3 regions of the Mesorhizobium sp. B2-8-3 genome follow, and region 2 is predicted to be linked to each of the others. Evidence: riboswitches for the same ligand, from Rfam matches in the RefSeq annotation. Region 2 holds a riboswitch; each other region holds the start of a gene.
What was found. Region 2 has a riboswitch for cobalamin ahead of FJ418_RS24935 (DUF1636 family protein). Riboswitches for the same ligand answer to the same signal wherever they lie in the genome.
Positions count from the first base shown of each region.

Region 1 (7,663 bases), on a different contig from region 2:
AAGCGCCGCCGAACAGCATGAAATGCGCGCCGCGCTCGGAGGAAACGACGATCTCCTCGCCCGGCTTGAACACCAGGAGCCGCTCGGCCGGGAAAATATCGCCGGCGATCGACACGTCGCCCTCCAGCGTGTAGATGGCGCGCTCCTCGGCATCGGCCGGGATCTTCACGCTCGCGCCCGCCGCCAGCCTGAGATCGGCGTAAAGCGTGTCCGAAGCGGTCGCCACGGGCGAGCGCAGGCCTGAGAATTCGCCGATGACGACGCGGCCGCTGACGCCCTCGGCATCGATCTGCGGCAAGCGGGCCACCGACGTGTTCGCGAACACCGGGGCAATTTCCTCCTTGCCGTCGGGCAGCGCCAGCCAGGTCTGCAGGCCGGAGACCGACATCGGTGCGCCGCGCAACTCCTCCGGCGTGCGCTCGGAATGGACGATACCGCGCCCGGCGGTCATCAAATTCACGTCGCCCGGCGCGATCACCATTTCAGTGCCGAGCGAGTCGCGATGCCTGATCTTGCCGTCGAACAGGTAGGTGACGGTGGAAAGCCCGATATGCGGATGCGGGCGCACGTCGAGCGCATGGCCGGCGCGCAGGATCGCTGGCCCCATGCGGTCGAAGAAGATGAACGGCCCGACCAGACGGCGTTTTGCCGTCGGCAAGGCGCGGCGCACCTCGAAGCCGCCAATGTCCTTGGCGTTGGGGACGACCATCAGTTCGATCTGGTCGCAGGCGAAGGCATCGCCCGGTTCAGGATCGTTTCCCGGAAAGAAGCTCATGTCGGATCCTCAGGCGAAACGCAGCGCCGACCTGGCCTTCGCCTTGGCAGCTTCTTCCTCGCGATTGCGCGGTTCCTGGTTGGTTTCGAGCGAATCGATCAATTCGCGCGCGACAGCTGTGATCGCCTCGACCGCATGGTGGAAGGCATGCTCGTTGCGCTTGGAGGGCTTGGTCGAGCCGCTCAGTTTGCGCACGAATTGCAGCGCTGCGTCATGCACTTCGTCATTGGTCGCCGGCGGCTCGAAATTGGCCAGGGTCTTGATGTTGCGGCACATAGCTTGAACTCCTTACCTGCTTTGTCTGCCTCACCGTCGTCCAAATTACTCTGCGTCGTTACTCTGCGTCGAGCGGCTCCGTTCCTACCGGCTTGCCGTCGCGCGACAGCCTGATCTTCTCGACCTTGTCCTCGGCCGCTTTCAGCAGCCGGTCGCAATGCGCCTTCAGCGCTTCGCCGCGCTCGTAGATCTTGATCGACTGGTCGAGCGGGACGTCGCCGCGCTCAAGATCATCGACGATCTTCTCCAGCGCGTCGAGCGCCTGTTCGAAGCTCATCGCCTTGACGTCCTCATTGCCTTCCAATGCCATAGCCTATCCCTTCATCAGCCGCCCGACATGGGCGGCGACTGAAAATGCCAGTCCCTGCAGATCGTAGCCGCCTTCCAGCAGGCTGACGAGCCTGTTGGAGCTGTGGCGGCCGGCGCGCTCCATCAATTGCCCGGTCGCCCAGTCGAAATCATCCTCGGTCAGGTTGATCTCCGCGAGCGGATCGCGGTGGTGCGCGTCGAAGCCGGCTGAAATGATGATCAGGTCCGGCGCGAACGCATCGATCGAGGGCAGCACGCGCGACAGGAAGGCATCGCGGAACAGGTCGCTGCCGGTCTGCGGCGCGAGCGGCGCATTGACGATGTTGCCGGCGCCGGTTTCGCTTTTCGCTCCGGTACCGGGATAAAGCGGCATCTGGTGCGTCGAGCAATAGAGAACCGACGGGTCGTCCCAAAAAATGTCCTGTGTGCCGTTGCCGTGGTGGACGTCCCAGTCGACGATGGCGACGCGCTCGGCCTGATGCTTCTTCTGCGCGTAGCGGGCGGCGATCGCGGCCGTGTTGAACAGGCAGAAGCCCATCGCGGTGGTCTTTTCGGCGTGGTGACCCGGCGGACGGGCGGCGACGAAGACGTTGGCGGCACGGCCCTCGAAGACGTCGTCCACCGCCGCGTTGGCGCCGCCGATCGCCGTCACCACGGCCTGCCAGCTTTTCGGGCTGGCGCTGGTATCGGCGTCGATCGAGACGATGCCGTTCTCAGGGATCGCCGCGCGCACGCGCTCGACGAAATCCTCGGGATGCGCATAGAGGATCGTTTTCTCGTCGCCTTCGGGCGCCTTGACGCGGTCGAGCGCCGAAAAAGCCTCGTCGTCGAGCACGCGTTCGATGGCGCGCAGGCGGTCAGGCCGCTCGGGATGGCCGGGCGGCGTGAGGTGTTCCAGAAAGATCGGGTGCGTGTAGAGACGGGTGTCCATGGCGCCTAATCTAGGCACCGGCGGCGCGGATGACCATGTTTGAAAGCCGAATGGCTGGGGAAAATTGCGCCAGCCCATGTCGCTGGCGCCATTGGCGCGGCGCAAGCTTCGCGGTAAGGTTCTTCGCTGCCTGGTGCCCGCGACGCGGGAGAATCGGGAACACGGTTGAACTCCGTGGCGTGCCCAACGCTGTGAGGGGGACCGCGCCGGCAAAGCCACTGTCGATGACGGGAAGGCGCCGGATGCGGGAGGATCCCGAGCCAGAAGACCGGCCCGGCAGACATGGTTTTCCGCTTGGTCAGGCGGGGGACTGCTTGTCGCAAGGGGAAAAGCGATGACGGCAGCAGCGATCGCCGCGAGCGGCGACGACTTTGACCAATTGGCGCGCGACGCGGTCTATCGGGCGATGTTCACCAGGCGTGACGTGCGCAGCCATTTTATCCCCGACGATCTCGACGACAGCGTGTTGGCGCGGCTCATCACCGCCGCGCATCATGCGCCGTCGGTCGGCTACATGCAGCCGTGGAACTTCATCGTCATCCGCGATCCAGGCAGGCGTCAGCAGGTGCGCGACCTGTTCCTCGCCGCGCGCGAGCAGGAGCTGCCGGCGATCGAGGCGGAACGGCAGGCGCTTTACCGCAAGCTGAAGCTCGAGGGCATCTGCGAAAGCGCGCTCAATCTCTGCATCACCTGCGACCGGCAGCGGTCGAAGGACTCGCCGCTCGGGCGTTGGCACAATCCGGAGATGGATCTCTACAGCACCGTCTGCGCGGTGCAGAATTTCTGGCTGGCGGCGCGGGCCGAGGGTGTCGGCGTCGGCTGGGTCAGCATCATCGAGACGGAAGCGCTGAAGCAGCTCTTGTCGATCCCGGAACATGTGACGCCGATCGCCTATCTCTGCGTCGGCCGCGTCTCTGCCTTCGCGCCGAAGCCCGATCTCGAGGCGCATGGCTGGGGCAAGCGCCTGCCGCTGCCGGAGCTGGTGATGAGCGAGACTTTCCGCGGCGCCGGCGAGGCGCCGCTCAAATCGGCAATCGCCAGGCTTGGCGGCCCATCAAAGCCATGATCAGGCGGCTCTCGGGGTATCCCAGCGCGAGCCGCCGCCGAAAGAGCCCAGCGCCTTGTCGCGCAGTTCCCCGAACTTGGACGAGGCCTCGGCCAGCCGGTGGTCCCATTCGGGATTGGGCACCTGGCCCTCGATGGCTTCGAAATAGACCTGCATCAGCGAGGCAATGGCGAAGGGCTCGATGAAGGCCGCCTTGAAGGCCCAGGCAAAGACGATGGCCAGCACGAAAGCCCAGCCGGCAAGCTGGCCCGGCATGACCCAGAGGATCGCGGCCGCGGGCGCCAGCATCAACAGGAAGATGACGAAGGACACGCCCCACATGATCGCCGCCAGCCAGACGGCGTTCTTGACCATGTGCTTGCCGTTCTGGGCGTAGAGGACGACGCCTTGCCTGGCCGTCTCGAAGGGCGAGTTCGAATTGATGCGGATGTTGTAGCCGAGGATGATCTCGTCGACATAGGTCAGCGAGATACGGATGACGGTGTTGATGAAGCCGACCAGGCCGCTCAGGCCCGGGATCGGCAGGAAGGCGGCTATGCCGCCGATCAGGCCGGTGATGGCGCGGATGGCGCCCTTGACCAACTGGTCGACGACGAAAAGGATGTTGGCCTCGGCGAAACGCTGGGTGACCACTTCCTTGGCATAGGCGATCTGGTTCTGGCCGTCAGGGACATCGTGGCCGTCGATCAGATGCACCATGACGGCGATATGGCCCGCCTTCAGCACGTAGAGGATGTATTCGCGGATCCAGTAGACGGCGATCGACACGACGCCGAAGCCGACCACGCCGCCCCACAGAGCGAAGGACATCGGCCCGTCGGGATCGGTCGAGATGTGGCCGACGCCGTAGCCGACGCTGGCCCCCGTCCCAGTCGCCATGATGTAGGCAACCGTGATGCCGAAATAGACGATCATGCGAAAGACGATGAACGGCCATGTCCGCATCATGATGGACACCGACCTGGCGATGCTGAAGTCCCACATGCCCCGACTCTCCACACCCCCGCGCATGATCCCGAAAATCGGAATCGATTTTTGGGAAGGGCCATGCGCTGAATCAAAGTTTTTACAGCGTCCTTTGCGCGTTCAAAGAACGCGCGGCGCTGTAAGAGTTGGCGGTGGAGGATGCGCTCGCCCCATTGATTGTCAATCGCGGCGGGGTTGCGGCGGCCGGAAAGCGGTGCACAACCCGGTGGCTTGGTTACCCAAGCGTGCCGTCAACCCTCTTGCGCAAGCCTTCGAGCAGTTGCTTGAATGCCGCGATCGCCTTCTTCGACGTCGCTTCGGGATCCTTCGAATTGGCGATGCGCTGCGCGGCCTGGCTGCTGGCGCCATTGATCAGCCGTGAGGTGGTCTCGGGATCAAGCTCTGGAACGACCACCCCCTCGTCCTGCAGCTTCGTCAGATGGTCGGTCATCGAGGCGATGCAAGCGCTGGCATTCGGCCACTGCGCCGGGTCGCCGAGCACCGCCGGACCGTCGCGGAACATGATGCGCTGGATTTCCGGCTCCAGCGCCATTTCGATATAGCTGGTGCATTCATCGACGAAATGCTGCCAGCGGGTCGGCGCCTTCGAAGCCACCTCGTTCACCCGCTCGGCCATTTCGCCGTCGATCTCGGCGATCACCGCCTGCAGCAGCCCCTTCTTGTCGCCGAAATGATGGTAGAGCGCGCCGCGCGTCAGGCCGGCCGACGCGGTGAAATCGTCCATCGAGGCCTCGGCGTAGCCGACCGTGCCGAAGGCGTGGCGGGCGGCCGCGATCAGCTTGGCGCGCGTTTCGGCGATCATCTCCTTGCGCGGTCTGTGCATGGCTCTGGCCCTACTCACATACGTTTCGTATGCCAATTGACATACGCTGCGTATGAACTATCTCACATTCATACGCAGCGCATGTAGTTTTAGTATGCAACCTTGTCGAGGAGCAGGATCATGCGAAACCCCTATGCGGACATCTTTCGGGCTCCCGGCACGAAAGGCTTTGCCGCGGCCGCCTTCATCGCGCGGCTGCCGATCGCCATGGCGCCGATCGGCATCGTGGCGATGCTCTCGCAGACGCATGGCGAATATTGGCTGGCCGGGGCGGTCTCCGCGACCTACGCCCTTGTGAATGCTGTTTTGTCACCGCAGATCTCGCGATGGGTGGATCAGCTTGGCCAAAGCGCGATTGCCCTGCCGACCACGCTTGTCTCGGTGCTTGCCTTCACGACATTGATCGTGGCGGCCAACCAGCACTGGCCGGCCTGGACCCTGTTCGGGTCGGCGCTGCTTGCCGCCGCCATGCCCAACATCCCGGCGCTGGTCAGGGCTCGCTGGACCGAGATTTTTCGCGATCGTCCCGAGTTGAGCACCGCCTTCGCGTTCGAATCGGCTGCGGACGAATTGGTTTATGTCGCCGGAGCCTCGCTGTCAGTGGGCTTGAGCGCGGCGCTGTTTCCCGAAGCCGGCATGGTGGTCAGCACGTTGCTGCTCGCGCTCGGTTCGGCGGCATTCCTGCTGCAGCGCTCGTCCGAGCCACCGGTACGTCCGGCGGAACATGGCGCGGCCGGTTCGGCGATCCGCCTGCGGCCGGTGCAGATCATCACCTTCGCGCTGATCTTCGTCGGCGCGACCTTCGCCACCACGGAAGTCACCACCGTCGCCATCACCAAGGCGCTCGGCCAGCCCGAGGCTGCAAGCCTCGTCATCGGCGTCTATGCGCTTGGATCCTTCGTGCTCGGCATCATCGTCGGCGCGCTCAGCCTGAAGGCGCCGCTGCAGCGGCAACTCGCGGTCGCGGTCACGGTGATCGCGCTCACCACGCTGCCATTGCTTTTCGCCGACACGGTGCCGACGTTGGCGCTGGCGGTCTTCGTCAGCGGCGTCGCGATCTCGCCGACCTTCATCACAGCCTTCGGCCTGATCGAGCGCCACGTGCCGCCGGCAATGCTCACCGAAGGCGTCACCTGGGTAACCACCGGCATCGGCATCGGCATGGCGCTGGGCTCCTTCGCCGCCGGCTGGATGGTCGACAATTTCGGTCCGCAGAACGGGTTCTGGGTGTCGGTGGCGGCCGGGGCGATCGCGCTGGCCACCGTGCTTGCCGGGCAGTGCCGGCTGGCGACGGGCGATTGCGACGCGGACAGGGGCGAAGCGGTGGTACCTGCGGAGTGACGATTATTCGGCCGTCCGATCATCATCGCAGACGTTGGAAGTTAGCCGAGACCTACGCGACTTCGTCATTCACGGGCGGAGCGACTCGAAGCGGGGCATAGACCCGAGATGACGACGTCGCGGAGGCCCCGGCCAATCGCCTCCGTCGCGGAGGCTCTGGTCAATCAGCAACGCCGGCGGGGCTGCCGCCAGGACCTTCGGCGCCCCGGCAGCCTAAAGAATCTCGGTCTTGGCGATGTGGATGCCAAAGCCTTCGAGGCCGACATAGTGGCGCTCGCGAGAGGCGATCAGGTTGATCGAGGAGATGCCGAGATCCTTGAGGATCTGGGCGCCGAGGCCGATCTCGCGCCATTCGTTCTCGCGGCGGCGGGCTTCCTCATGGTCCTCGCGCTCGCCACTCGCGGGCCGCTTGCGCTCCTGGTGGGCGACGCCGACCGAGCCTTCGCGCAGATAGACGATGACGCCGCGCCTGCGCTCGCCCATCGCCTTCATGATGCCGTCGAGGCGATGGCTGGTGCCGAAGACGTCGGTGACGACATCTTCCGAATGCAGGCGCACCGGCACATCCTCGCCGTCACGGATATCGCCGAAGACGACCGCGACATGGTGCATGGAATCCCAGGGCAGCGTGTAGGTGAAGACCTGCGCCTTGCCGCCGGGCGTGTCGATGTCGGAGCAGGCGACGCGCTCGACCAGCGTTTCCTTGCGCTGGCGGTAGGCGATGAGGTCGGCGACCGAAACCTGCTTCAGGCCATGCTGTTCCGCGAAAGCCTGCACCTCCGGGCCGCGCTTGACCGTGCCGTCGTCGTTCACCAGCTCGGAGATGACGCCGACCGGCGGCAGGCCGGCAAGCTTGCAGAGATCGACAGCGGCCTCGGTGTGGCCGGAGCGCATCAAGACACCGCCTTCGCGCGCGATCAGCGGGAAGATGTGGCCGGGACGCACGAAATCGGACGGGCCGACATTGCCGTTGGCAAGGTTGCGCACGGTCAACGTGCGGTCGTCGGCGGAAATGCCGGTCGTGGTGCCGTGCTTGAAATCGACGCTGACCGTAAATGCGGTGGTGTGGGCGGAGTCATTGTCCGCCACCATCGGCGCGAGGTTCAGCCGCCTGGCATCGTCACGCAGCATCGGCGTGCAGACGATGCCGGAGGT
Region 1 covers NZ_VFTW01000021.1:31,171-38,833, forward strand. Annotated here, with positions in the region: gene FJ418_RS24370 (pirin family protein) at 1-775, opposite strand, end outside; gene FJ418_RS24375 (DUF2277 domain-containing protein) at 785-1,051, opposite strand; gene FJ418_RS24380 (exodeoxyribonuclease VII small subunit) at 1,110-1,361, opposite strand; gene FJ418_RS24385 (histone deacetylase family protein) at 1,365-2,291, opposite strand; cobalamin riboswitch at 2,406-2,583, shown strand; gene bluB (5,6-dimethylbenzimidazole synthase) at 2,626-3,357, shown strand; gene FJ418_RS24395 (hypothetical protein) at 3,358-4,341, opposite strand; gene FJ418_RS24400 (TetR/AcrR family transcriptional regulator) at 4,559-5,167, opposite strand; gene FJ418_RS24405 (MFS transporter) at 5,288-6,508, shown strand; gene ribB (3,4-dihydroxy-2-butanone-4-phosphate synthase) at 6,722-7,663, opposite strand, start outside.
Region 1: it holds a riboswitch for cobalamin, as region 2 does, so the genes downstream of both, bluB (5,6-dimethylbenzimidazole synthase) here and FJ418_RS24935 (DUF1636 family protein) in region 2, are expected to answer to the same signal.

Region 2 (7,663 bases):
ACATCCATCAGCGCTTCCGAGCCGCGCAGCATGCAGGGCGTGGTGCCGCAGACCTGGATATGGGCGCGGGTGCCGACCGGATTGAGCTGGTACTGCGTGTAGAAGGTCGCGACTTCGAGGCCGCGGATGCGCGGCATGCCGAGCATGTCGGAGATCGTCTCGATCGCCGCCTTGGTGACCCAGCCTTCCTGCTCCTGCGCGATCATCAGCAACGGGATGATAGCCGACTGTTCGCGCCCCTTCGGGTATTTGGCGATCCACTGCTGCGCCGCCGCCGCGTTCGCCTTGTTGAAGGCAAAGGAGGCTGGCTGGACACTGGCATCTGCGAGACGGCGGACTGACATTTAGCGATCGACCTCACCAAACACGATGTCGAGGGAGCCAAGCACGGCGGTGACGTCGGCCAGCATGTGGCCGCGGCACAGGAAGTCCATGGCCTGCAGATGCGCGAAACCGGGCGCGCGCAGCTTGCAGCGATAGGGCTTGTTGGTGCCGTCGGAAACCATGTAGACGCCGAACTCGCCCTTCGGCGCCTCGACGGCCGCATACACCTCGCCGGCCGGCACGCGATAGCCCTCGGTGTAGAGCTTGAAGTGATGGATGAGCGCTTCCATCGATCGCTTCATCGCCTGGCGCTTGGGCGGCACCACCTTGCCGTCGAGGTTAGACACCGGGCCGGCGCTTTCCTTGCCGAGCAGGAGATCGACGCACTGGCGCATGATCCTGGCCGACTGGCGCATCTCTTCCATGCGCACCAGGTAACGGTCGTAGCAATCGCCGTTCTTGCCGATCGGGATGTCGAAATCCATCTCGGAATAGCATTCATAGGGCTGCGACTTGCGCAGGTCCCAGGCGGCGCCTGAGCCGCGCACCATCACGCCCGAAAAGCCCCAGGCCCAGGCGTCGGCCAGCGACACGATGCCGATATCGACATTGCGCTGCTTGAAGATGCGGTTGCCGGTCAAAAGCGCATCGAGATCGTCGATCGACTTCAGGAACGGATCGATCCACTTGCCGATATCCTCAACCAGCTTCTGCGGCAGGTCCTGGTGCACGCCGCCCGGCCGGAAATAGGCCGCATGCATGCGCGAGCCGGAGGCGCGCTCGTAGAACACCATCAGCTTTTCGCGCTCGACGAAGCCCCACAGCGGCGGGGTCAGCGCGCCGACGTCCATCGCCTGTGTCGTCACATTGAGGATGTGCGACATGATACGGCCCATCTCGGAATAGAGCACGCGGATCAACTGACCGCGCTTCGGCACCTCGATGCCGAGCAGCCGCTCGGCGGCCAAAGCGAAGGCATGCTCCTGGTTCATCGGCGCGCAATAGTCGAGCCGGTCCAGATAAGGCACGGCCTGCAGATAGGTCTTGGCCTCGATCAGCTTTTCGGTGCCGCGGTGAAGCAGCCCGATATGCGGATCGACGCGGTCGACCACCTCGCCGTCCAGTTCCAGCACCAGCCGCAAAACGCCATGCGCCGCAGGGTGCTGCGGACCGAAGTTGATGTTGAAGTTGCGGACGGAGGTTTCAGCCATTGTGGCGCCTCTGGCGAAGAGTCAGTAGTGAGTAGTGAGTAGTGATCATCAATCTCAATGCCTGCTTCATTCCGCCTGCTTGGCCTGCACGGTTCTGATCAGAGATCGCGTCATTTTTCCAATCTCTTCGCACCGCAGTAGCAGTTCAGTCTCGTTATCTCTTGCCAGCATACCGATCCGGCACGCCAGCAATATGTGCGTTTCCAGTTCCTTCAACGAACCCTGTGCCATGCGCAGAAATTGAACGAAAGAACCTCTATTCTCACGACCGTACCCTTCAGCGATATTCGCGGCGATAGATACCGCCGAGCGGCGCATCTGGGAGGTCATTCCATAGATCTCGTCTGTCGGAAAACCTTTGGTGACGCGGTAACAATCCTCGGCAAGGACCATCGCCGATTGCCACACCACCAAGTCGCGATAAGATTCGATCTTTTTTCCCAATTCCTTCCCTACTGACTACTCACTACTTCCCTACTCACTGTTTCGCCTTCTCATCTCCGGGCAGGACGTAGTCCGTCCCTTCCCAAGGAGAAAGAAAATCAAAATTGCGGAATTCCTGCTTGAGCTCGACCGGCTCGTAGATGACCCGCTTGGCCTCGTCGTCGTAACGAACCTCGACGAAGCCGGTCAGCGGGAAATCCTTGCGCAGCGGATGGCCCTCGAAACCATAGTCGGTGAGAATGCGGCGCAGGTCTGGATGGCCCGAAAACAGCACGCCGTAAAGGTCGTAAGTCTCGCGCTCGAACCAGTCGGCACCGGGATAGACGCCGGTCAGCGACGGCACCAGCGTCTCCTCGTCGGCCTGGACCTTGAGCCGGATGCGCACATTCTGCTTCGGCGACAATAGGTGATAGACGACGTCGAAGCGCCTGGCGCGCGACGGGTAGTCCGCTCCGCAGACGTCGATGATCGAGATGAACTGGCAGCGTGGATCGTCGCGCAGGAAGGTCGCGACCTCGATCAGATTGCCCGGTTCAACCGAAACGGTCAGTTCGCCATAGGCAAGCACGGCTTCGCCGATGCGGCCGGAGAGCTTCTCGCCGAGATAGGTGGAGAGTTCGTTCAACGCCTGGGTCATCGGCTCACCGTTCGATCGTGCCGGTGCGGCGGATCTTCTTCTGCAGAAGGAGAATGCCGTAGAGCAGCGCTTCCGCGCTCGGCGGGCAGCCGGGCACATAGATGTCGACCGGCACGACGCGGTCGCAGCCGCGCACCACCGAATAGGAATAGTGATAATAGCCGCCGCCATTGGCGCAGGAGCCCATCGAGATGACGTAGCGCGGCTCCGGCATCTGGTCGTAGACCTTGCGCAGCGCCGGGGCCATCTTGTTGGTCAGCGTGCCGGCGACGATCATGATGTCGGACTGGCGCGGCGACGCGCGCGGCGCGACGCCGAAGCGCTCCGAGTCATAGCGCGGCATCGAGGTGTGTATCATCTCGACCGCGCAGCAGGCGAGGCCGAAGGTCATGAACATCAGCGAGCCGCTGCGCGCCCAGGTGATCAGCGCTTCGGTCGAGGTGACAAGGAAACCCTTGTCGGCCAGTTCATTGTTGATTTCGAGGAAGAAGGGATCGTCCTCCCCCACCGGCCTGCCGGTGTTGGGGTCGATGATGCCCTTGGGCTTCGGCGCGACGAGGGTGCCTGAACTGTCGTTCAATCCCATTCCAGCGCTCCTTTTTTCCATTCATAGGCAAAGCCGATGGTCAGCACCGCCAGGAACACCATCATCGACCAGAAGCCGAGCATGCCGACCTTGGAGAAGGAGACCGCCCACGGGAACAGGAAGGCGACCTCGAGATCGAAGATGATGAACAGAATCGACACCAGGTAGAAGCGGATGTCGAATTTCATACGGGCGTCGTCAAACGAGTTGAAGCCGCATTCATAGGCGGAAAGCTTCTCCGGGTCGGGATTGCGGTAGGCCACCAGGAACGGCGCTATGAGCAGCGCAAGGCCGACGACCAGCGCCACGGCGATGAACAGGACGATCGGCAGATATGAACTCAGGAGTGCGCTCATGCGGCGGCTTTCCTTAGGCGGGCAGTTCACTTTGATTACAGCAACGAACTCTAATGCGGAAGCGTGACAGTTTAACCGCTGAACCGTTTTAAGAGGCCCATGCTGCAACGCGGCGAGGGTTAGCGCAGCGGTTTCGGTGACGCAAGTCAAACCTTGTTCAATTCGCGGCCTGGACGCCTTATCGGAAGAAACTGGTCCGATCCGCTCCTGTTTGATTTCCTTCGATTTTTACTCCACTTTTCTCTCCTGACATATCTCCCGCCATTTGCCTGCTAGCATGGCCGGAATCACCGGCTAAAAATCCGGCAAATGATCAGGGCAAGGCGCCTCGATGAAGGACAAGATTTCGCTGGCCATGGCGAGGCGCATTGCGCTCGGAGCACAGGGGTTCAACGACCCTAGGCCCGGCGGCGTTCCGGATCGCCGCCACCTTGCGCGCGTGCTTTCACGAACCGGCCTGTTGCAGATCGATTCCGTCAGCGCTGTGGTGCGCGCTCATTATATGCCGCTCTATTCTCGCCTCGGCCCCTACCCGCTTGCGCTGCTCGACAACGCCGCGGTCACCCGCAAGCGCGCGGTCTTTGAGTATTGGGCGCATGAGGCGTCGTTCCTGCCTGTCGAAACCTACCCTTTGATGCGCTGGCGCATGCTGCGCGCCGAGCAGGGCGACGAGATGTATCTCGGCCTGGCGAAATGGGGCCGGGAGCGCAAGGCGATGATCGACGAGATCTATGCGCAGGTCGCCGAACGCGGCCCGATCGCCGCGTCCGACATCGAAGGCCACAAGGGCAATGGCGGCTGGTGGGGCTGGAGCGAGGCCAAGCACGCTTTCGAATGGCTGTTCTGGGCCGGACGCATCACCACTGCCTACCGGCGCGGCTTCGAACGCTATTACGACCTGCCCGAGCGCGTTTTGCCGCAGGCCGTGCTCGACCTGCCGGTGCCCTCGGTCGAGGACGCGCATCGCGAATTGCTGCGCATCTCGGCCCGCGCCCATGGCATCGCCACCTATGGCGACCTTCGCGACTATTTTCGTCTCGCGCCGGGCGATACGAAAGACCGCATCGAGGAACTGGTCGAAGCGGGCGAACTGCTGCCTGTGAAGGTCGAGAGCTGGGACAAGACCGCCTATCTCCACAAGGACGCCCGCTTTCCACGCCGAATAGAGGCCCGCGCCCTGCTCGCCCCCTTCGATCCCGTCGTCTTCGAGCGCACCCGGACGGAAAAACTCTTCGGCTTCCGCTACCGCATCGAGCTCTACACGCCGGCCGAAAAGCGCCAATACGGCTACTACGTGCTGCCCTTCCTGCTTGGCGACCGCATCGTCGCCCGTGTCGATCTGCGAGCCGATCGGCCGGCGAGCGTGCTGCGCGTCCATGCTGCCTATGCCGAAACCGGTGCTCCCGCCGAAACGGCGGCCCAACTCTTCGACGAATTGAAGCAGATGCAGGCATGGCTCGGCCTGGAGGCGATCGAAGTGACGCCGGCCGGCGACCTCGGGCCGGCGCTGGCCGACATCGCGGTGTCGTAGCCGTGCGTTGACAGGCACCCGGCCGTAAGCCTAAATCCTGACCCAGACGGTCTTCTCCCGGCAAAGGGAGGAGCCAAGAGGGAATGCGGTGCGGGCCAACGCCCAAATCCGCGGCTGTCCCCGCAACTGTAAGCGACGAGCCCCGGCCGAAAACCACTGGGATGTTCCCGGGAAGGCGGCCTTCAAGGCGACGACTCGCGAGCCAGGAGACCTGCCGTCTGAGACTTTAAGTATCCGAATGCCCGGCGGGTTTTCCGGGCAAGGAGCCTGGTTTTGGATCGCAACGGCAGTTTCCCGGCAAATAGTGCGGATATTTCGTCCGAGCCCGACGCGCTGGCCGGCGTGACCGTCATCGTCTGCTCCTCCTGCCGCGACGAAACCGGCTCGGACGCCCATCCGCGTGCCGGCGCGCTGCTGGCTGAAGACACGCGCCGTGCCGCCTCCGGTGAAAACGTCCGCATCCGCACCGTCGAATGCCTCGGCAATTGCAAGCGCCGGCTGAGCGCCGCGCTGCTGCGCGACGGCTGCTGGAGCTATGTCTTCGGCGATCTGACCGCGACCAGCGGCGCCGACCTCATCGCCGGCGCAAAGCTCTTCGCCATCTCGACCGACGGCCTGATCCCCTGGCGCGGCCGGCCCGATTCTCTCAAGCGCGGCCTGGTTGCCCGCATCCCTCCCCTCGACATGCTGAAGGACTGACCATGAACGCTTCCGTTTCCCGTGTTCCCTGTACCGTCGTCACCGGCTTCCTCGGCGCCGGCAAGACGACGCTGATTCGCAACCTGCTCGAGAACGCCAAGGGCAAGCGGCTGGCGATCATCGTCAACGAGTTCGGTGATGTCGGCATCGACGGCGATATCCTGAAAGGCTGCGGCGTCGACACATGCCCGGAGGAAAACATCGTCGAGCTCGCCAATGGCTGCATCTGCTGCACCGTGGCCGACGATTTCGTGCCGGCGCTCGACCAGATCCTGTCGCTCAATCCCAAGGTTGACCACATCCTGATCGAAACCTCCGGCCTCGCTCTGCCGAAGCCGCTGGTCCAGGCCTTCCAGTGGCCGACGGTCAAGAGCCGCGTCACGGTCGACGGGGTCGTCGCCGTGGTTGATGGTCCGGCGCTGGCCGACGGCCGCGTCGCTTCCGACATGGATGCCCTGCAGGCCCAGCGCGCCGCGGACGTGACGCTCGACCATGACGATCCGGTCGAAGAGGTATTCGAGGACCAGATTGCCTGCGCCGACCTGATCATCCTGTCGAAGAGCGACCTGATGGATGCGGCCGGATCGCAGCGCGCCAACGCCGTCATCGGCAAGCACGTCGCGCGCGCCGTGAAGATCGTTCCGACCGCGCAAGGCAAGGTCGACCCGTCGGTGCTGCTCGGTCTCGGCCTCGCCGTCGAGGACGACATCGAGAACCGCAAGACCCATCACGACGACGAGCTCGACCATGAGCACGACGATTTCGATTCCTTCGTCATCGACATCCCTTCGGTCGCCAACCCCGATGAGCTGGCCGAGCGCGTCGCCCTTGCCGCCGAGCAGGAAAACGTGCTGCGCGTCAAAGGCTTCGTCGAGGTCGGCGGCAAGCCGATGCGGCTCCTGCTCCAGGCTGTCGGCCCGCGCGTCAATCATTATTACGACCGCGCCTGGACGGCCGAGGACGACCGCCGTTCGCGGCTCGTCGTCATCGGCCTCAAGGGGCTGAACCGCCCGGCGATCGAGCGTATCCTCGCCGGCTGAGGCAAAGACCAAAAAGCGATGCATATCCTCACCACGACATCCGCTTCGCTCGACGATCTCGCCGAGCCGGTCGACCTCAGGCAGACGCCTGCGGATGTGGTGGCCCTGTCCTTCACCGACAGCGACCTCGCCGGTCTGGCCGCCGCCTGGAAGGCCGATGCCGCGCGGCTGCCCGCGATGCGGCTTGCGGCGCTGCGCGACCTTCGCCACCCGATGTCGGTGGATCTTTGGATCGACAGCGTCGCCCGCCACGCCAAGGTCGTCCTGGTGCGCATCCTCGGCGGCTATGAGTGGTGGCGCTATGGCTGCGACCAGCTCGCCGCGGTCGCGCGCGAGCGCGGCATCAAGCTGGCGCTGCTGCCCGGCGAAAGCCATGACGAGGACCAGCGGCTGATCGAAGGCTCGACGCTGCCGCGTGCCGAGCTCGACGCGCTGCTCGGCTATTTCCGCGAAGGCGGGCCGGCCAATATGGCGGCGCTGGTGCAAAGGCTGGCAAAGCTTGCGGGGGCTGAGGCGGCCGTGGTTGATGCGGTCAGTGTGCCGAAGGCGGGGTATTATGAGCCGGGAGTTGGTGTCGTCGAGAAGTCGAACGTTTCAAGGGTCGGCATTCCTTCGCACCCCCCTCTGTCCTGCCGGACATCTCCCCCGCAAGGGGGGAGATCAGCCGTCACCCAAGCCGGCTCTATCTCTGCTTCGTCAAATATCGAGCTAGCTGAAACATCTACAGTTGGCGAAACCGTCGACCACAGAGCAATCTCCCCCCTTGCGGGGGAGATGTCCGGCAGGACAGAGGGGGGTGTGACGGAACTCGGCGTCGACAATTTCGCAGTCGTCC
Region 2 covers NZ_VFTW01000022.1:32,647-40,309, forward strand. Annotated here, with positions in the region: gene FJ418_RS24900 (NADH-quinone oxidoreductase subunit E) at 1-344, opposite strand, end outside; gene FJ418_RS24905 (NADH-quinone oxidoreductase subunit D) at 345-1,535, opposite strand; gene FJ418_RS24910 (four helix bundle protein) at 1,602-1,979, opposite strand; gene FJ418_RS24915 (NADH-quinone oxidoreductase subunit C) at 2,014-2,616, opposite strand; gene FJ418_RS24920 (NADH-quinone oxidoreductase subunit B) at 2,621-3,202, opposite strand; gene FJ418_RS24925 (NADH-quinone oxidoreductase subunit A) at 3,193-3,558, opposite strand; gene FJ418_RS24930 (winged helix-turn-helix domain-containing protein) at 3,890-5,089, shown strand; cobalamin riboswitch at 5,120-5,323, shown strand; gene FJ418_RS24935 (DUF1636 family protein) at 5,363-5,788, shown strand; gene cobW (cobalamin biosynthesis protein CobW) at 5,791-6,828, shown strand; gene FJ418_RS24945 (cobaltochelatase subunit CobN) at 6,847-7,663, shown strand, end outside.

Region 3 (7,663 bases), on a different contig from region 2:
GCCGCCCGTTACCCAGACATACGCGCCGCCGACGAGCAGGGCCAGCGGCAAGGCGACCATCAACAGGAAGCGGCCGAGACGGCGCTTCTTCTTCGGCGCGGCCGGAGCCGGCTGCGGCGCAGGCGCGACCGCGACCGGAGCGGCAGCCGGCTGTACGGGGGCCTCGGCGACCGGCTGCGCCGACGCATTGGCGACCGGCTGTGCCGGCGCATTGGCGACCGGCTGCGCCGACGCATTGGCGACCGGCTGTGCCGGCGCATTGGCGACCGGCTGTGCTGGCGCACTCAGTTTCGTGACGTTGTCGTCTTCCCGCTTGGCTACCGCGCTCATGCCGCCGCCCCTTCCCTGCTCTTTATCTTTTCGAGGGACGATGCCTCGCCATCCGTCAGGTTCTGCACGATCGTGTCCAACACCCGGACCAGGATGCGCCGCTCTTGAGGCGAAACACCGGTCAACGACTCCTCATAGACCTCGCCGGCAAGGCTTTTGACATCGGCGTAAGCGGCGCTCGCCTTCTCGGTCGGGAAGATCATGCGCACGCGCCGGTCGGTCGCATCCTGGCGGCGCTCGATCCAGCCGCCCTCCTCCATGCGATCGACGAGGCGCGAGACGCTGATCGGCTCGATTTCGAGCAGCTCAGCCAGCCGCGCCTGGGTGATGCCTTCTTCCTTGGCAACGCGCACCATCAGCCGCCATTGCGCCGAGGAAAGACCCAACCCACTGGCACGCACCTCGAAACGCTTGCGCATCAGGCGCTGCACGTCGTGGATCAAAAATCCCAATCTGTCGATACCATCTGAAACCATGAGCGATACATATAATAAGCGTGCTTACTATTCAAGTGGATGCTTTGCGCCAGATAGCCGGCAAATCGAGATATCAGGCACCCGATGCGTCGATGGTTAGTGTCCGGTGAAGATAGCTCCGATGCCTTCGTCGCCTGCACGATGGGATTTCTCGGCGGACTCGTCGCCTCGGCGATCAAGCGCGACCAGGGCGTCAAGGACCGGGGCTACCTGATCGAAGGTTCATGGCGGCATGCTCGACCGCACCGACAGCCTGGTCTTCGCTGCGCCGGTCTTGTTCCACATCGTGCGCTATTTCTGGACGGTCTAATTACCGGTCAGAGCCGGTTACGCATCAGCAACGTGACGACGAAGAACGCGCCGAGCGAACTGGTGATGATGCCGATCGGCAGTTCCTGCGGCGGCAAAAGCGTGCGGGCCAGCAGATCGCTGGCCAACAGCAGGATGGCGCCGAACAGCGCGCAGGCGATGACCAGGTTGCGATGCAAGGGGCCGGAGAGCGGCCGGCTGAGATGCGGGATCATCAGGCCGACGAAGCCGATGACGCCGGCCACGGCAACGAGAATGGCGGTCGCCAGGGCGGCGACGAGGAATGTCGCGCGGCGCATCCTCGCCACCGGCACGCCAAGGCTCTCGGCGGCGCTTTCGCCGGCGAGGAAAGCATCAAAGCGGCGGTGGTTCCGCAGGCCATAGGCGAGGATGATGCCGGCGCCAAGCGCCGCCAGGCCGATATTGTCCCAGCGGGCAAGACCGAGCCCGCCCATGGTCCAGAACAACACCGAATGGGCGGCGCGCTGGTCACCGGCGAACACGAGATAGTTGGTCAAGGCAGTGAACAGAAATGAGACGGCGAGGCCGGCCAGGATCAGCCGCTCAGGCCCCTGCCCCTTCACCCGCGACACCAGCAGAAGCACGATTGCCGCCGCCAGCACGCCGCCGGTGAAGGCGGCAAGCGGCAGCGTCCAGACGCCGAACGTGTCGCCGAATAGGGTGATGACGGAGACCGCGCCGGCCGCCGCGCCCGAGGAGAGACCAAACAGAAACGGATCGGCGAGGTCGTTGCGAGTGACCGTCTGTAGCAGCGCGCCGACCACGCCAAGGCCTGCTCCGACGGCGATCGCCAGCAACGTGCGCGGCAGCCTCAGGTCGACGACGATGCTGCCGACCGGGCCGGATGGGCTCTGGCTGCCCAGTCCGGCCGCATGCGCCAGCGCGCCGACGACCTGGCGCAGAGGTATCAGCGTTGAGCCATAGGCGATCGAAAGCAGCCCGAGCGCGACCAGCAGCGCCGCGCCAAGCATCATGGCCAAAGCGAACGATCGGCGGCGCAGATTCACGGCGTGGGACCTGGCGCCGCGATGCCGGCGTCCGGGATCAGCCGAGGCATCCGCGACTTCGTCGATGCCGCAAGGAGCCGTCCACCCATCATTCCAGGGCGAAGCAGGCGCGAAGCGCCGTCGCGCAGACCCTGGAATTCATGGCGTGGCCTGGCACGAGAAATGCCACGGTGCGGAATTCTGAGCAGCGGCGACGCCTCGGCGTGACGGAATGGATCCTCGGGTCTGCGCCGCGTCGCTTCGCTCCTTGCTCCGCCCGTGGATGACGAAGTCGCGAGTGTTTTGGCCAATCTCCAAGGCGGGCGATTCACAGGCAGGCGATCCGTCAATGAAGCCATCCCCATCCCATCAGAACTCCAGGCCTAAAACGCTTCCGGATGCATGGCCCTGGCGATCTCGCCGATCGCCTCGATATTGGCGGGTCCGGGCGTCAGCTCGGCGTAGCGCAGCGCGACGAAGCGCTCGTTCCTGACAGCGTCGGTCTCCTTCATGGCCGGATGGACTTTAAGGAAATCGAGCAGCTTCCTGTAGCCGCCGCCATCCTGGTAATCGAGCAGGATAAGGAACTGCGGATTGCGCGAGGCGACCGTCTCCCAGTCGGTGTTGCCCCAGCTCGTCTCCATGTCGGCCATGATGTTTTCGCCGCCGGCGGCTGCGATCATGGCGTTGGGAATGGCGAACTTGCCGGCGGTGAAGGGCTTGTCCTCGCCGGAATCGTAGAGGAACACGCGCGTGCCCTTGCGGTCGCCGACCTTGGCGGTGATATCGGCAAGCTCGGCCTTCCAGCCGGCGACCAGCTTTTCGGCCTCCGTCTCCTTGCCGAAGATCTTGCCGAGCTTCTCGACGTCGCCATAGAGCAAGTCCATCGAGGCGACGGGCCGGTTCTTGTCGAGATGGACGCAGCTTTCGGTCAGCACCAGCGTCTTGATGCCGTGCGGGGCGAGCGTGTCGGGCGTGACCTCGCCGCCCGGCTTCATGCCGTAATACCAGCCGGCGAAGAAGAAATCCGGCTGCACGGCGACGAGGTTTTCCAGCGTCGGATATTTTGGCGCCAGCTCCGGGATGGAGCCTTGCTCCGCCTTGAACTCGGGGCCGACCTTGTACCAGCCGGTGATGCCGGTAAGCCCGACGATCGACGGCTGCAGCTTCAGCGCGAAGGCCATCTCGGCCATGTTGAGGTCCTGGATGACGGCGCGTTTTGGCGGTGCATCGAAAGTGAGCGCCTTGCCGCAGCTGTCGACGGTGACCGGGAAGGCGAAGGCGGCCGAGGCGAGAAGCGAGAAGGCAAACGACAAAGCGAGGCGTTTCACGGGATGGTGCTCCTTGTTTGGGTTGGGCAGGTTCAGGATGGCGAGGAAGCGCGCGTGGGCAGCTCGAAGACGGTGAGCTCGCGGTCCTCGGTCGGGTGCCGCAGGCGCAGCACGTCGATGCCGAAAACCTCGCGGATATGCGGCTGCGCCAGCGCCTCGCGCGGCGGTGCCAGCGCGTGCAGCCGGGCGTTGCTCATCACCGCGACGTTGGTGGCGAAGGGCGCCACCAAGGCGAGATCGTGCAGCACGGCGACCACGGTCATGCTGAATTCGGCCACCAGTTCGAGCAGTTCTGCGCGGGCGCGCGGGTCAAGGTGGTTGGTCGGCTCGTCGAGGAACAGGATCTTCGGCTCTTGCGCGATGGCACGGGCGAGCTGCGCGCGCTGGCGCTCGCCGCCGGAGAGCGAGCCGATGCTGCGCGCGAGCAGTGGCAAGAGCCCGGTCCGGCGCAGTGCTTCGACGACGATGTCGCGGTCGTCGTGCCGGCGCCTCAGGCCGGCATGCGGGACGCGGCCAAGCTCGACATAGTCGATGAGCGCCAGCCGTGGATCCGGCTGGTCCGTCTGGCCGACCACGGCGATGCTGAGCGCCCGCTCGGCGGCGGTGATCCTGTCCAGCCGGCGGCCGGCCAGGCGAACCTCGCCGTGGCTCGGCGACAACGCCCCGCACAACATGCGCAGCAGGGTCGTCTTGCCGGCGCCGTTCGGGCCGATGATGGCGAGGCGCTCACCCGCCGCCAGCGACAGGCTGACATCCTCGACCAGCGTCCGGCCGTTTGCCGTGGCGCCCAGATCGCGGGCTTCAAGCAGGGGCACGCTCACCGGACTTGCTCCCTGGCCTTACCCGCGGCGGGGATGCGCGCCAGTATCTTGCCGGCGAGCCTTGCCGGGCGCTGGCCGGAATTGCACCAACCGTCGGGCAGCGAGGCATAGAGCCTGGCAAATTCGACCAGCGCGCCGGCGTCGGTGCCCCTGTCGATGGAACCGAAGAGATAGGTGGCTTTGCCTTGCGCCATGAAGGCCACGGTGAGCGGCCGCGCGCAACCCGCCATGCAGTCGATGGTCTCGATGGCAAAGGAAGGCGCCGGCTGCAAGGAAAGCCTGGAGCGCAGGTCGGCGCACAAACCCTCGCCGGACCTCAGCCCAGTCACGGTATCGCGGCACAAAGAACAGACGATGATGCGATGGCTCGAGCGTTTCACCGTTTCACGGAAACGGCGAACCGCTCTATCTCTTTGTTTTGACACAATTCCAGACGGAAAACCGCTACACACTTTTCCTGAAATTGCTCTCGAGGCGTCCAACATTTCCGTCACTTTCCAAAATGGCGACGGAAGGATGCTGGACGAGCCGGCCGACAAGACCGGTGCTCGCGTCTCCTCCCGGCACACCCCGTCCGGTCAACTCATGTCGATGGCAGGTCTCCTGGCTCGCGGGTCGTTGCGCCATCCGCCTTCCCAGCCTTGCCGGCCAGTGGCGTTTCGGATGGAGCTCGCCGCTCACAGTTGCGGGGGCAGCCACGGGTTCGATCCAGACCGGATCTCACCGTGTTCCCTTTTTCACCCCTCGCCTTGCGGCTCGGGGACCATGACGCAGCCATCGTAGGTTGTCCGCGCGCGAGTCGCAACGGCTTCTGCGCGCGTTCATCACCGCGTGAAGCGACCTGCCTGGAGAAATGCATTCGTGGTTCGATTCTCGTTATGATATGTAATAACGTTACACACCAACGAATGCGTAGCAGTCAATCCCTCCTCGCGCCGTCTCACCCAAACATCGGAAAATTTTCAGAAACCGTTCGGGATTTGCCGGAGCCGAAATCGCAAAAAGATCGGGCTGGCGAAAGACAGGTTGCAACGCCTCGATCCCCTGCCAGCCAACGCAGTTTTCCCGACCGCCGCGTCCTCCCAAGCGCGGCCGCAACCTTGGGCACGGAGACGACATGATTGCCGCACGTTTTCACAACAGTCCTCTTGGGCACAACAAGCCGCTCAGGCGCCGCCTTGTCGCCGGCTCCATCGCCGCGCTCGCTTGCGGTGCCGTGATGGTCTGGCACGGCGCCAGAAGCGAAGCATCGAACGTCGCGCCGGGCACGCCCGAAACCAAGCTGGTCAAGGCAGTTTCGGTCTCGCCGGAACCCGTCGCGGATAACCGCGTCGCCATCGGCGAGATCAAGCCGAGGCTGGAGAGCGATCTCGGTTTTCGCGTTTCCGGCAAGCTCATCCAGCGCACCGCCGAGGTCGGCGCCACGGTGAAGAAGGGCGAGGTGCTCGCCCGGGTCGACGACCAGGATTATCGAAACCGGCTGGCCAGCGCGGAAGCCGATGTGACAGCGGCCGAGGCCGTGCTGGTGGAAGCCAGCGCCGCCGAAGCGCGTATCAGCGCGCTGCTCGCCAAGGGTTTCACGACACGCGCCAACCATGACGCGACGCTAAAGAATCTGCGCTCGGCCGAGGCCAAGCTGAAATCGGCGAACATCGCCTTCGCGATGGCCAAGGACCAGCTCGGTTACACCGAGCTCCGGGCCGAATTCGACGGCATCGTCACCGCCACCGGCGCCGAGGCCGGCCAATCGGTCAATGTTGGGCAGATGGTGGTACGCGTCGCCGATCCGGAGAGCCGCGACGCGGTGTTCTCTATCGCGGAAGCAGCCTTTACCAGCGACCGGCGCGGTCGAAAGATACCCGCCGTCACCGTCTCGCTGCTCAGCAATCCGGCGGTCTCGACCGCCGGCACTGTGCGCGAGATAGCGCCGATGGCCGACGCCGCCACCCGCACCTTCCAGGTGAAGGTTTCGCTTGAGAATGCGCCTGACGAGATGCGCTTCGGCGCAAGTGTCGCCGGCCGCGTCGAGATCGCCGGCGCGCCTGTCGTGCTGCTGCCGGGCAGCGCGCTGTTCGACAAGGAAGGCAAGCCCGCCGTCTGGGTGGTGTCGGCCTCGTCGGCTGTCGAGCTCAAGCCGGTCACCATCGCCCGCTACGAGACCGACCGCGTAGTCGTCAGTGCCGGGCTCACCAAGGGCGACCGGGTCGTCACTGCCGGCGTTAACCGGCTGCGGGAACACGAAAAAGTCCGTATCGTTGAGGGAGAAGGAAAATGACCATGTCAAAGACCAAGGTCCTCATCGCCGGCGCCGGCCCGACCGGGCTGACGCTCGCGCTCTGGTTGACCAAGCTCGGCGTTCCGGTGCGCATCTTCGACAAGGCCGCCGCTCCCGGCGAAACCTCGCGCGCGCTGGCCGTCCAGGCGCGCACGCTGGAATTCCACCGCCAGATCGGCATCGTCGACGACGTGCTTGCCGCGGGCGTGAAGATCGAACAGCTCACCGTGCATACGCCGGCAGGCGTCGCCGCGAGACTCCCGCTCGCCGATTTCGGCCGCGGCATCAGCCCCTATTCCTTCGCCTTCGCGCTGCCGCAGGACATCCACGAGCGCGTGCTGATCACGCATCTGGAGCGCGCCGGCGTCGAGGTGGAGCGCGGCACGGAGCTCATCGCTTTCCAGGACAAGGGCCACGCGGTCATCGCGACGCTGAGCAAGGAAGGCCAGACGGAAACCGTCGTCGCCAACTACCTCGCCGGTTGCGACGGCGCCCACAGCACAGTGCGCCACGGGCTGAATATCGGCTTTCCCGGCGGCGCCTACGAACAGTCCTTCTACGTCGTCGACGTGAAAGGCCGTGGCGACATCACCCGCAACGGCATGGACACGACCATCAGCACCTACGGTTTTGCCATCGTCATGCCGGTCCGGCAGTCGGGTTCGATCCGGCTGATCGGCATCGTGCCGAAGGCGCATGAGGCGGACGAGACGATCAGCTTCGAGGCGATACGCGCCGACGTCGAGCGCGACACCGGCGTAACGGTCGACGAGGTCAACTGGTTCTCGACCTACCGGGTCCATCATCGCGTCGCCGAGAATTTTCGCGTCGGCCGTGTGTTCCTCTGCGGCGACGCTGGCCACATCCACAGCCCGGCCGGCGGACAGGGGATGAACACCGGCATGGGCGATGCGGTGAACCTTGCCTGGAAGCTCGCTGCCGTCGTCCAGGGCCGCGCCGATCCGCGCCTGCTCGACAGCTATGAGCCGGAGCGTATCGCCTTCGCCCACAGACTGATCGAGAGCACGGACCAGGCGTTCCGCATCGCCACCAGCCGCTCGCGGCTCGTCGGCCTGTTCCGGCGCTATCTGATGCCGAAGATCCTGAACATCGC
Region 3 covers NZ_VFTW01000010.1:61,788-69,450, reverse strand. Annotated here, with positions in the region: gene FJ418_RS16890 (HlyD family secretion protein) at 1-330, opposite strand, end outside; gene FJ418_RS16885 (MarR family transcriptional regulator) at 327-806, opposite strand; partial or broken gene FJ418_RS16880 (phosphatidate cytidylyltransferase) at 939-1,116, shown strand; gene FJ418_RS16875 (iron ABC transporter permease) at 1,124-2,110, opposite strand; gene FJ418_RS16870 (ABC transporter substrate-binding protein) at 2,506-3,453, opposite strand; gene FJ418_RS16865 (ABC transporter ATP-binding protein) at 3,486-4,274, opposite strand; gene FJ418_RS16860 (DUF1636 family protein) at 4,271-4,654, opposite strand; cobalamin riboswitch at 4,850-5,057, opposite strand; gene FJ418_RS16855 (efflux RND transporter periplasmic adaptor subunit) at 5,392-6,549, shown strand; gene FJ418_RS16850 (FAD-dependent monooxygenase) at 6,546-7,663, shown strand, end outside.
Region 3: it holds a riboswitch for cobalamin, as region 2 does, so the genes downstream of both, FJ418_RS16860 (DUF1636 family protein) here and FJ418_RS24935 (DUF1636 family protein) in region 2, are expected to answer to the same signal.